One region of the Micromonospora sp. NPDC023888 genome, then DNA from elsewhere that is predicted to be linked to it. Evidence: riboswitches for the same ligand, from Rfam matches in the RefSeq annotation. Region 1 holds a riboswitch; the other holds the start of a gene.
The links. A riboswitch is a leader RNA that binds a small molecule or an ion and turns the genes downstream of it on or off. The one in region 1 is predicted to bind cyclic di-AMP.
Positions count from the first base shown of each region.

Region 2: linked by a shared signal. The riboswitch ahead of AB0F61_RS24055 (hypothetical protein) and the one ahead of AB0F61_RS15265 (NlpC/P60 family protein) in region 1 are both predicted to bind cyclic di-AMP.

Region 1 covers NZ_JBEZZW010000014.1:76,420-79,944, reverse strand. Annotated here, with positions in the region: gene AB0F61_RS15270 (N-acetylmuramoyl-L-alanine amidase) at 1-1,589, opposite strand, end outside; cyclic di-AMP (ydaO/yuaA leader) riboswitch at 1,824-1,959, shown strand; gene AB0F61_RS15265 (NlpC/P60 family protein) at 1,973-3,013, shown strand; gene dcd (dCTP deaminase) at 3,076-3,525, opposite strand, start outside.
Region 2 covers NZ_JBEZZW010000029.1:66,873-70,397, forward strand. Annotated here, with positions in the region: gene AB0F61_RS24050 (carbonic anhydrase) at 1-422, shown strand, start outside; gene AB0F61_RS24055 (hypothetical protein) at 480-1,499, opposite strand; cyclic di-AMP (ydaO/yuaA leader) riboswitch at 1,504-1,634, opposite strand; gene AB0F61_RS24060 (YibE/F family protein) at 1,801-3,171, opposite strand; gene AB0F61_RS24065 (metal-sensitive transcriptional regulator) at 3,362-3,525, opposite strand, start outside.

The sequences.
Region 1 (3,525 bases):
AGGTACCAGATCGCCGTCCAGTCACCCTGCCGGCCGGCAAGCGCGTACGTCTGCCCGGCGGAGGCGCGGGCGCCGTGATCGGACACCTCCATGGTGTTCGGGGTGCCGTCGGGGCGCAGCGCGATGTCGTTCACAAGTGGCGCGTCCGCGGCCGGCGCGGAGCGCAGCACCACAGCCGAGGAGCCGCGCGGCGCGCACGGTACGCCGGCGGTGACGCAGCCGACGAACGCCGGCTGGTTGGTGGCGAAGTCCGGGTCGATCCGGACCAGACCGGTGGCCGGGGTGCCGGTGTCCAACCGTGGGGCGTGCAGCAGCTCGAAGTAGTGGGTCCAGTCCCAGTACGGGCCGGTGTCCCAGTGCATGCCACGGACGTTCGCGGCGATGGTGCCGGGCACGTTGTCGTGGCCGATGATGTGCTGGCGGTCCAGCGGGACGCCCAGCCGCAACGCGAGATGACGGACCAGCTTCGCCGAGGTCCGGTACATCGCCTCGGTGTACCAGGTGCCCTGCGCCGCGAAGCCCTCGTGCTCCAGCCCGACCGCCTTGGCGTTGACGTACCAGTTGCCGGCGTGCCAGGCGACATCCTTGGTCTTGACGTGCTGGGCGACGTGCCCGTCCACGGAGCGCAGCGTGTAGTGCCAGCTCACGTAGGTCGGGTCCTGGACGAGTTGCAGGGTGGTGGCCCAGCTTCCCTCGGTGTCGTGGATGACGATGTACTCGATCTTCTGCCGGGCGGGCCGGTCGGACAGGTCGTGGTTGCCGTAGTCCCCGTCGCCGAACGCCGCGTAGGGCGCCGGGATCCACTCGCAGGAGATGGTCCGGGGGCATTCCAGCCCGTCCGGGCGGGCGAGCCGGCGCAGACCCAGTCGGTCCAGCCAGGAGCGCTCCGGACGGATCGCGCGGGCCGGCAGCGTGATCCGCTGGCCGTCGTCGGTCACCCGCGACTCGCCGGCGCCGATGGTGGTGAAGACCTCGTCGGCGAAGGCCGCCGCGGCGTCGGCGCTGTCCGCGCCGGCGTAGCGGGCCACCGCGCCGTACCAGGTGGCGGGGTCGGTGCCGGCACCGACCGGCGCGCCCAACTCCCGCTGGTACGAGGCCAGCAGCGCCGCCCCGCCCCGGATGTTGACGGTGGGGTCGGTGCGCAGCGCGTCGGGGGCCGCGCCGGTCAGGGCGGCGGCGGCATCCACGGTCTGCAACGCGGCGGCGGGTGGCGCCGGATCCTCGGCCGGCCGGGGGGCGGGTGCCAGCGCGGTACGGGAGTCGTCGCCGCGCGGGTCCTCGGTGCCGGTGTCGTGGTGGCCGCCCACGGGCAGCGCGGCCACGTGTCGGGCGTCGGTCAGGTGCATGGGGCCGTAACCGCCGCTGGTGCTGGGTGTGCCGGCGTTGCTGTCCCAGCGGGACTCCAGGTAGGACACGCCGAGCAGCACGTCGGTCGGTACGCCGTACTCGGCCGCCGCGGCGGCGTACTGCTGCTGACGGTCGGCGGTGGGCGCGGCGGCGTTGGCGGGTGGTGGGACCGCGGTCGCGGCGGCGACCACGGCGGCGGCGAGCAGTGCACGCCGGCCGGCGAGCAGGGTTGGATGGTGCATCGAACCCCCTAGATTTCGCGGGTGAAGATGAGGCCACCTTCGCGCCGGCCGGGAGTCCGCGTCAATACCTTTCCATGTATCGACTCGTCGGGAAAGAAATCTTCACGTACGGTCGGTGACCCTCTCCGATCGGTACGGAGTGTCACGGCCGCACGGGTTGCGGAGTGGTAACAAGCGTCTCTACTCTGGTCATTCGTCGGCCCGATAGCAGCTCCGTCCAGCCCGGGCGGTAACGGACCGACACCGCCGAGTCGTTTCCGAACGAACCGGGGACCCATGTCTCCCGGGGTGAATCCGCAACCACTGCGGTAGGGCGCCGACTTCCCGCCCGAACCCGTCAGCTAACCCGGTAGGCGGTCAGGAAGAAGGAGTACGGAACCCCGGTGGCACTCCATGCCCCGCGGCCGTCGTCCGAGCGGTCGGCAGCAGCCGGCCCCACGTCGATCGCGCCGCGCCCACGCTGGTCCCGCTTCACCACCGCGCTCGCCGCACTGGCCGGCGTCGCCGTCGTCCTGACCGGCAGCGCCACGGCGGCCCACGCCGACCCGTCCGTCGCCGAGATCGAACGCCAGATCGACGCCGACTGGAACAAACTCGAACCGGTCATCGAACAGCACAACGCCACCCGGATCGACCTCGCCAACAAGCGCAAGCAGGCCCAGGCGCTGGCCGCCCGGATCGCCCCGCTTGAGCGTCAGGTCGACGTCGCGATGGACAAGGTGAGTGCCCTGGCCGTGCGCGCCTACAAGGGCGAGAACGTGCTCACCGTCAACGCGGTGCTGGGTAGCCAGTCACCGAGCGAGGTGGTCGGCCAGCTCGAAATGCTCGACCGCTTCGCGCACAACCAGCAGCAGGACGTCCGCGAGGTGGCCGACCTGCGCGACGAGTTGGCCAGGCAGAAGGCGCCGCTCGACGAGATGGTGACCCAGCTCACCCGTACCGAGGCCCAGTTGGCGGCGAAGAAGAAGCAGATCAACGACGAGATCGACAAGCTGCAGAAGCTGCGCCTCAAGGTCTACGGCAGCGGCGGCGGCGGTCCGTTGCGCCCGGCGCCCTGCCCCGGCAGCTACCCCGGCGGCGCCGCCGGCACGGCCGTCAAGTTCGCCTGCGCGCAGATCGGCAAGCCCTACGTCTGGGGCGCCGAGGGCCCGAACTCGTACGACTGCTCCGGGTTGATGCTCGCCGCCTGGGCGAAGGCCGGGGTGTCACTGCCGCACAACGCCGCCGCGCAGAGCCGCGTCACCAAGAACGTCAGCAAGGCCGACCTGCGCCCCGGCGACCTGGTCTTCTACTACAGCGACATCCACCACGTCGGCATGTACGTCGGCGGCGGCTGGGTGGTGCACGCCTCGCAGGCCGGTCAACCGATCAAGATGAAGAAGGTCGACGACGGTCCGATCCACAGCTACGGCCGTCCCGGCTGATCGAGGGTGCCGACCGAAGGGCCCGTCGCGATTCGTCGCGGCGGGCCCTCGTCGTCACCTGTTCAGCGGGTGGGCCAGGTGCGCCAGTGCTGCCACGCGCGGCTCGGTGTCGGCCCGCGCTGCCCCTGGTAGCGCGAGCCGTAGACCGCCGAGCCGTACGGGTGCTCGGCCGGCGAGGAGAGCCGGAAGATGCAGAGCTGCCCGATCTTCATGCCCGGCCAGAGGGTGATGGGCAGGTTCGCCACGTTCGAGAGTTCAAGCGTGACGTGACCGGAGAAGCCGGGGTCGATGAAGCCGGCGGTGGAGTGCGTGAGCAGCCCGAGCCGCCCGAGTGAGCTCTTGCCCTCCAGTCGGCCGGCGAGCTGGTCGCCAAGTGAGATGACCTCAAGCGTCGAGGCGAGCACGAACTCCCCGGGGTGCAGCACGAACGGCTCCCCGTCGGGCACCTCGACCGCCGACGTCAGGTCGTCCTGCTGCATCGCCGGGTCGATGTGGGTGTAGAGGTGGTTGTT
Region 2 (3,525 bases), on a different contig from region 1:
CGGAGGTGCTCGGCAGTGTGGAGTACGCGGTGACCATCCTCGGCACCCCGCTGGTGGTGGTGCTCGGCCACGACTCGTGCGGGGCGGTGCAGGCGGCGCGGGAGTCCTCCGCGACCGGCACCCAGCCTCCCGGGCACCTGGGTGCGGTGGTCGACGCCGTGCTGCCCAGTCTGCGCCGGGCCGAGACCGAGGGTGTGGACGACATCGACGGCATCGTCGACATCCACATCGCGCAGACCGTTGAGACGCTGCTCCGGGAGTCGCCGGTGCTTGCCGACGAGGTGGCGCAGGGGCGGTGCGCGGTGGTGGGTGTGTCGTACCGGCTGGCCGCCGGAGCGGTGCGCCCGGTGGCCGCCGTGCCGGCCGGCTTCGCGGCGCTCGACGTGCCGACCGGCTCGGCCGACCCGGTCGCGGCCGCCTGACGCGTCGAGGGCCGCTCCGCGCGACGCGGAACGGCCCTCGACGGAGGATGCTGCGGGTCAGAGCATCGACATGTGCACGTGGTCGGTGTGGTTCGACGGCCCGCTGTACGACTTCCAGCCGGTCGCCGGGAACCAGATCTGCCGGTTCCAGATCACGTAGTAGATGCCGAGCCGGTCGGCGTTGCGGATGAGGAACGCGGCGACGTTGTTGCCGTACGTCCGGGTGTCCTCGTTGTGCCACGGTGAGAAGCCGCTCTTCTGTAGCGACCAGTCGCAGGCGCGGCCCTTCGGGTGCTCGTACGGCCCGCCGTTGCGGTGACAGCCGACGAACCGGTTGAAGCCGGCCCGCTTGACCTCCTTGTACGCGTGCAGCGTGCGCGGCGTGACGCAGCCGGACGTGGTGGGGTCATCCTCGCTACAGGACTGCGCCTTCCAGTCACCGTCGGCGGTGCGGCCCGGCCCGATCCGGGCGACCGGCGAGGTGGCGTCCACCAGACCGCCGGTGAAGCCCTTGCCGCCAACCAGGGCGAGCGCCTTGTCGGCCTCGCTCTTGCGCTTGGCCATCACGGCGGTCTGCTTCTGCTGCTCCCGGACCTCGGTGTCGAGGGCCAGCTTGGCCTGCTCGGCACGGGCCTTCACCGTGTTGACCTCAGCGAGCTTGTTCTCGTTCACCATGTTGATCTCGTCGAGCATCGCGGCGCGCTGGACGAACGTGTCCGGGGCGTCGCTTTCGAGCAGCATCGCGAGTGCGCCGATCCGACCGGTGCGGTACGACTGGGCGGCGATCTGCCCGACCTGGGGCGCCAGCGCGTCCAGGTCGGCCTTGGCCCGGTCCACCTCGATCGCCAACTCCAGTTGCCGCTTCTTGGACTTGTCCAGTTTGGACTTGGCGGCGGAGTAGTCGCGGTTCACCTGCTCGATGACGTCGTTGAGCAGCTTGGGCTCGTCGTCCTCCTCGTGCCCGGACGGTGTGGGGGTCGTCGGGGCGGCGTGGGCCGGGAGGGGCCCGGCGAGCACGGTCAGTGCGGCGATCACGGCCACCACGGGTGTCAACCAGCGGCGTAGGGGTGCCGTCACAATGTTCCCTTCCCTCGACCGCCGACCGGGTTAGCTGACGGGTTCGGGGCGGAAGTGGCCCCTACCGCTGACGCGGATTCACCCCACACACCTGGGTCCCCGGCTCGCCGGTTGGCGATTGGGCGGTGGCACCGCAGGCGCCGCTTCGCGCCTTCATCGGTAACCGGCAGCGAGGTTACCCGAGAGTCGACTGGGTGAGCTACGCCTGGATGCCGACCAAAAGTGTCATTTCGCCATAGCGTTGTGTGACCAGTGACGCGGTTCTCAGGGGGAAGACCCGATCTGGTCACGCTGAGGAGTGTCACCATGCCGTATCCGTGCTCCTGTTCGACTCCGGCCACCCGTCGGTGGCGGTGGATGGGGGCCGGGCCCGCGTCTGGTCCGGCTCGTCGGGTCGCCTCGTTCGCGGCGCGTTGAGGGCGGCCAGCGCCTCCGCCCGGTCCGCCCGGGGGCGCGGCCGGGCGGCGTCGACGGGCGGCGTGGTTTCGGCGCGCCCGGCCGCGGTCACGATCGCGGCCAGCCCGGTGGTCAGTGGCACGGCGGCGATCAGCCCGAGCGTGGCGACCGCGCTGCGGACGATCTCCTGCGCGAGGAACTCGCTGGTGAGGATCTGCCCGATCGGCCGCGAGTCGGCGGTGAGCAGGAGCAACAGGGGCAGCGACGCGCCCGCGTACGCCAGCACGATGGTGTTGACGGTGGAGGCGATGTGCGCGCGGCCGACGCGGGTCGCCGCACGGTAGAGCTGCATACGGGTCAGCCCGGCATTGGCGTTCGCCAGCTCGGTGACGGTGGCCGCCTGGGTGACCGTCACGTCGTCGAGCACCCCGAGCGAACCGATGATGATCCCGGCGAGCAGCAGGCCGTGCAGGTCCACGTCGCCCTGGAACATCGACAGTGTCGTCGCGTCCTCGCTGCCGAAGCCGGTGAGGTGGGTCGCCGCCGTGGCGATGGTGGCGAGCACGCCGGTCAGCACCAGGCTGCCCAGGGTGCCGAGCACCGCGACCGAGGTCTGCGCTGTGACGCCGTGGGTCAGGTAGAGCACCACGAACATGATCAGGGCGGCGCCGACCACCGCCACCAGGAGCGGTGATCTGCCGGCGCCGATGCCCGGCAGCACGAAGGTGAGCAGGATGGCGAAGCTGGCCGCCAACCCGGCGAGCGCGGCCAGACCTCGCCAGCGGCCGAACGCGACGATCGCGGCGGCGAAGATCACCGCCAGCCACACCATCGGGGTGCCGCGCTGGTGCTCGGCGATGTTCCAGTTGCTGAGGGCGGGATCGGTCGGGTCGGTCAGCTCGACCAGGATGACCTCGTCGCCGACGTCGACCCGTGGCGCGCCCGGGCCGTCGGGCACCGGTGTCTGCACCTGCTGGCCGGCGGCGGGTCCGTCGTCCACCCGGACGTCGACGGTGCCGCACGGCCCGGCGCCGACCCGGGGTGTGCCCTCGGGGCTCGACGGCACCGGCGGGCATGGCTCGGTCACCACCCGGGTCACCGTGCCGGCGTAGCGGGGCACGTCCGCTCCGCCGTCGGTCCGCGGTGCTCCTCCGCGCGGCCAGAGCAGCGCCGCGGCGAGCACGGTGGCGACGAAGAGGGGCACCACCGTCATGACGAGGATCCGTCGCACCCGGGGCGGGGCGGACGGAGCGGGACGGGCGTGGTCGGAACCCAAGTCGAGACTCCCAACGATCCGGTGCGGGATACGGGCCAGCGGGCCGCGCGGTTCAGCGTCGTCGCCGAAAGTCGGCGACCGGGCGCGGCGGATCGCGGACCGACGACCACGCGATCACCGACGGTCAGTGCCCGGCCCCGTCCGACCGGAAACCGGCATCTCGGCGCGCCGCCGACACCGGGGCGTGTCGTCAGCCGCGCTTCATCAGCCGGCCGACCGCCGCCATCATCTCGGTGGCCATCTCGTCGGCCCGGCCCTCGGCCGCCCCCTCGTGCATGCAGTGCCGGGCGTGTCCGTCGAGCAGCCCCAGCGCCACCTTGTCGAGCGCGGCCTGGATCGCGGAGATCTGGGTGA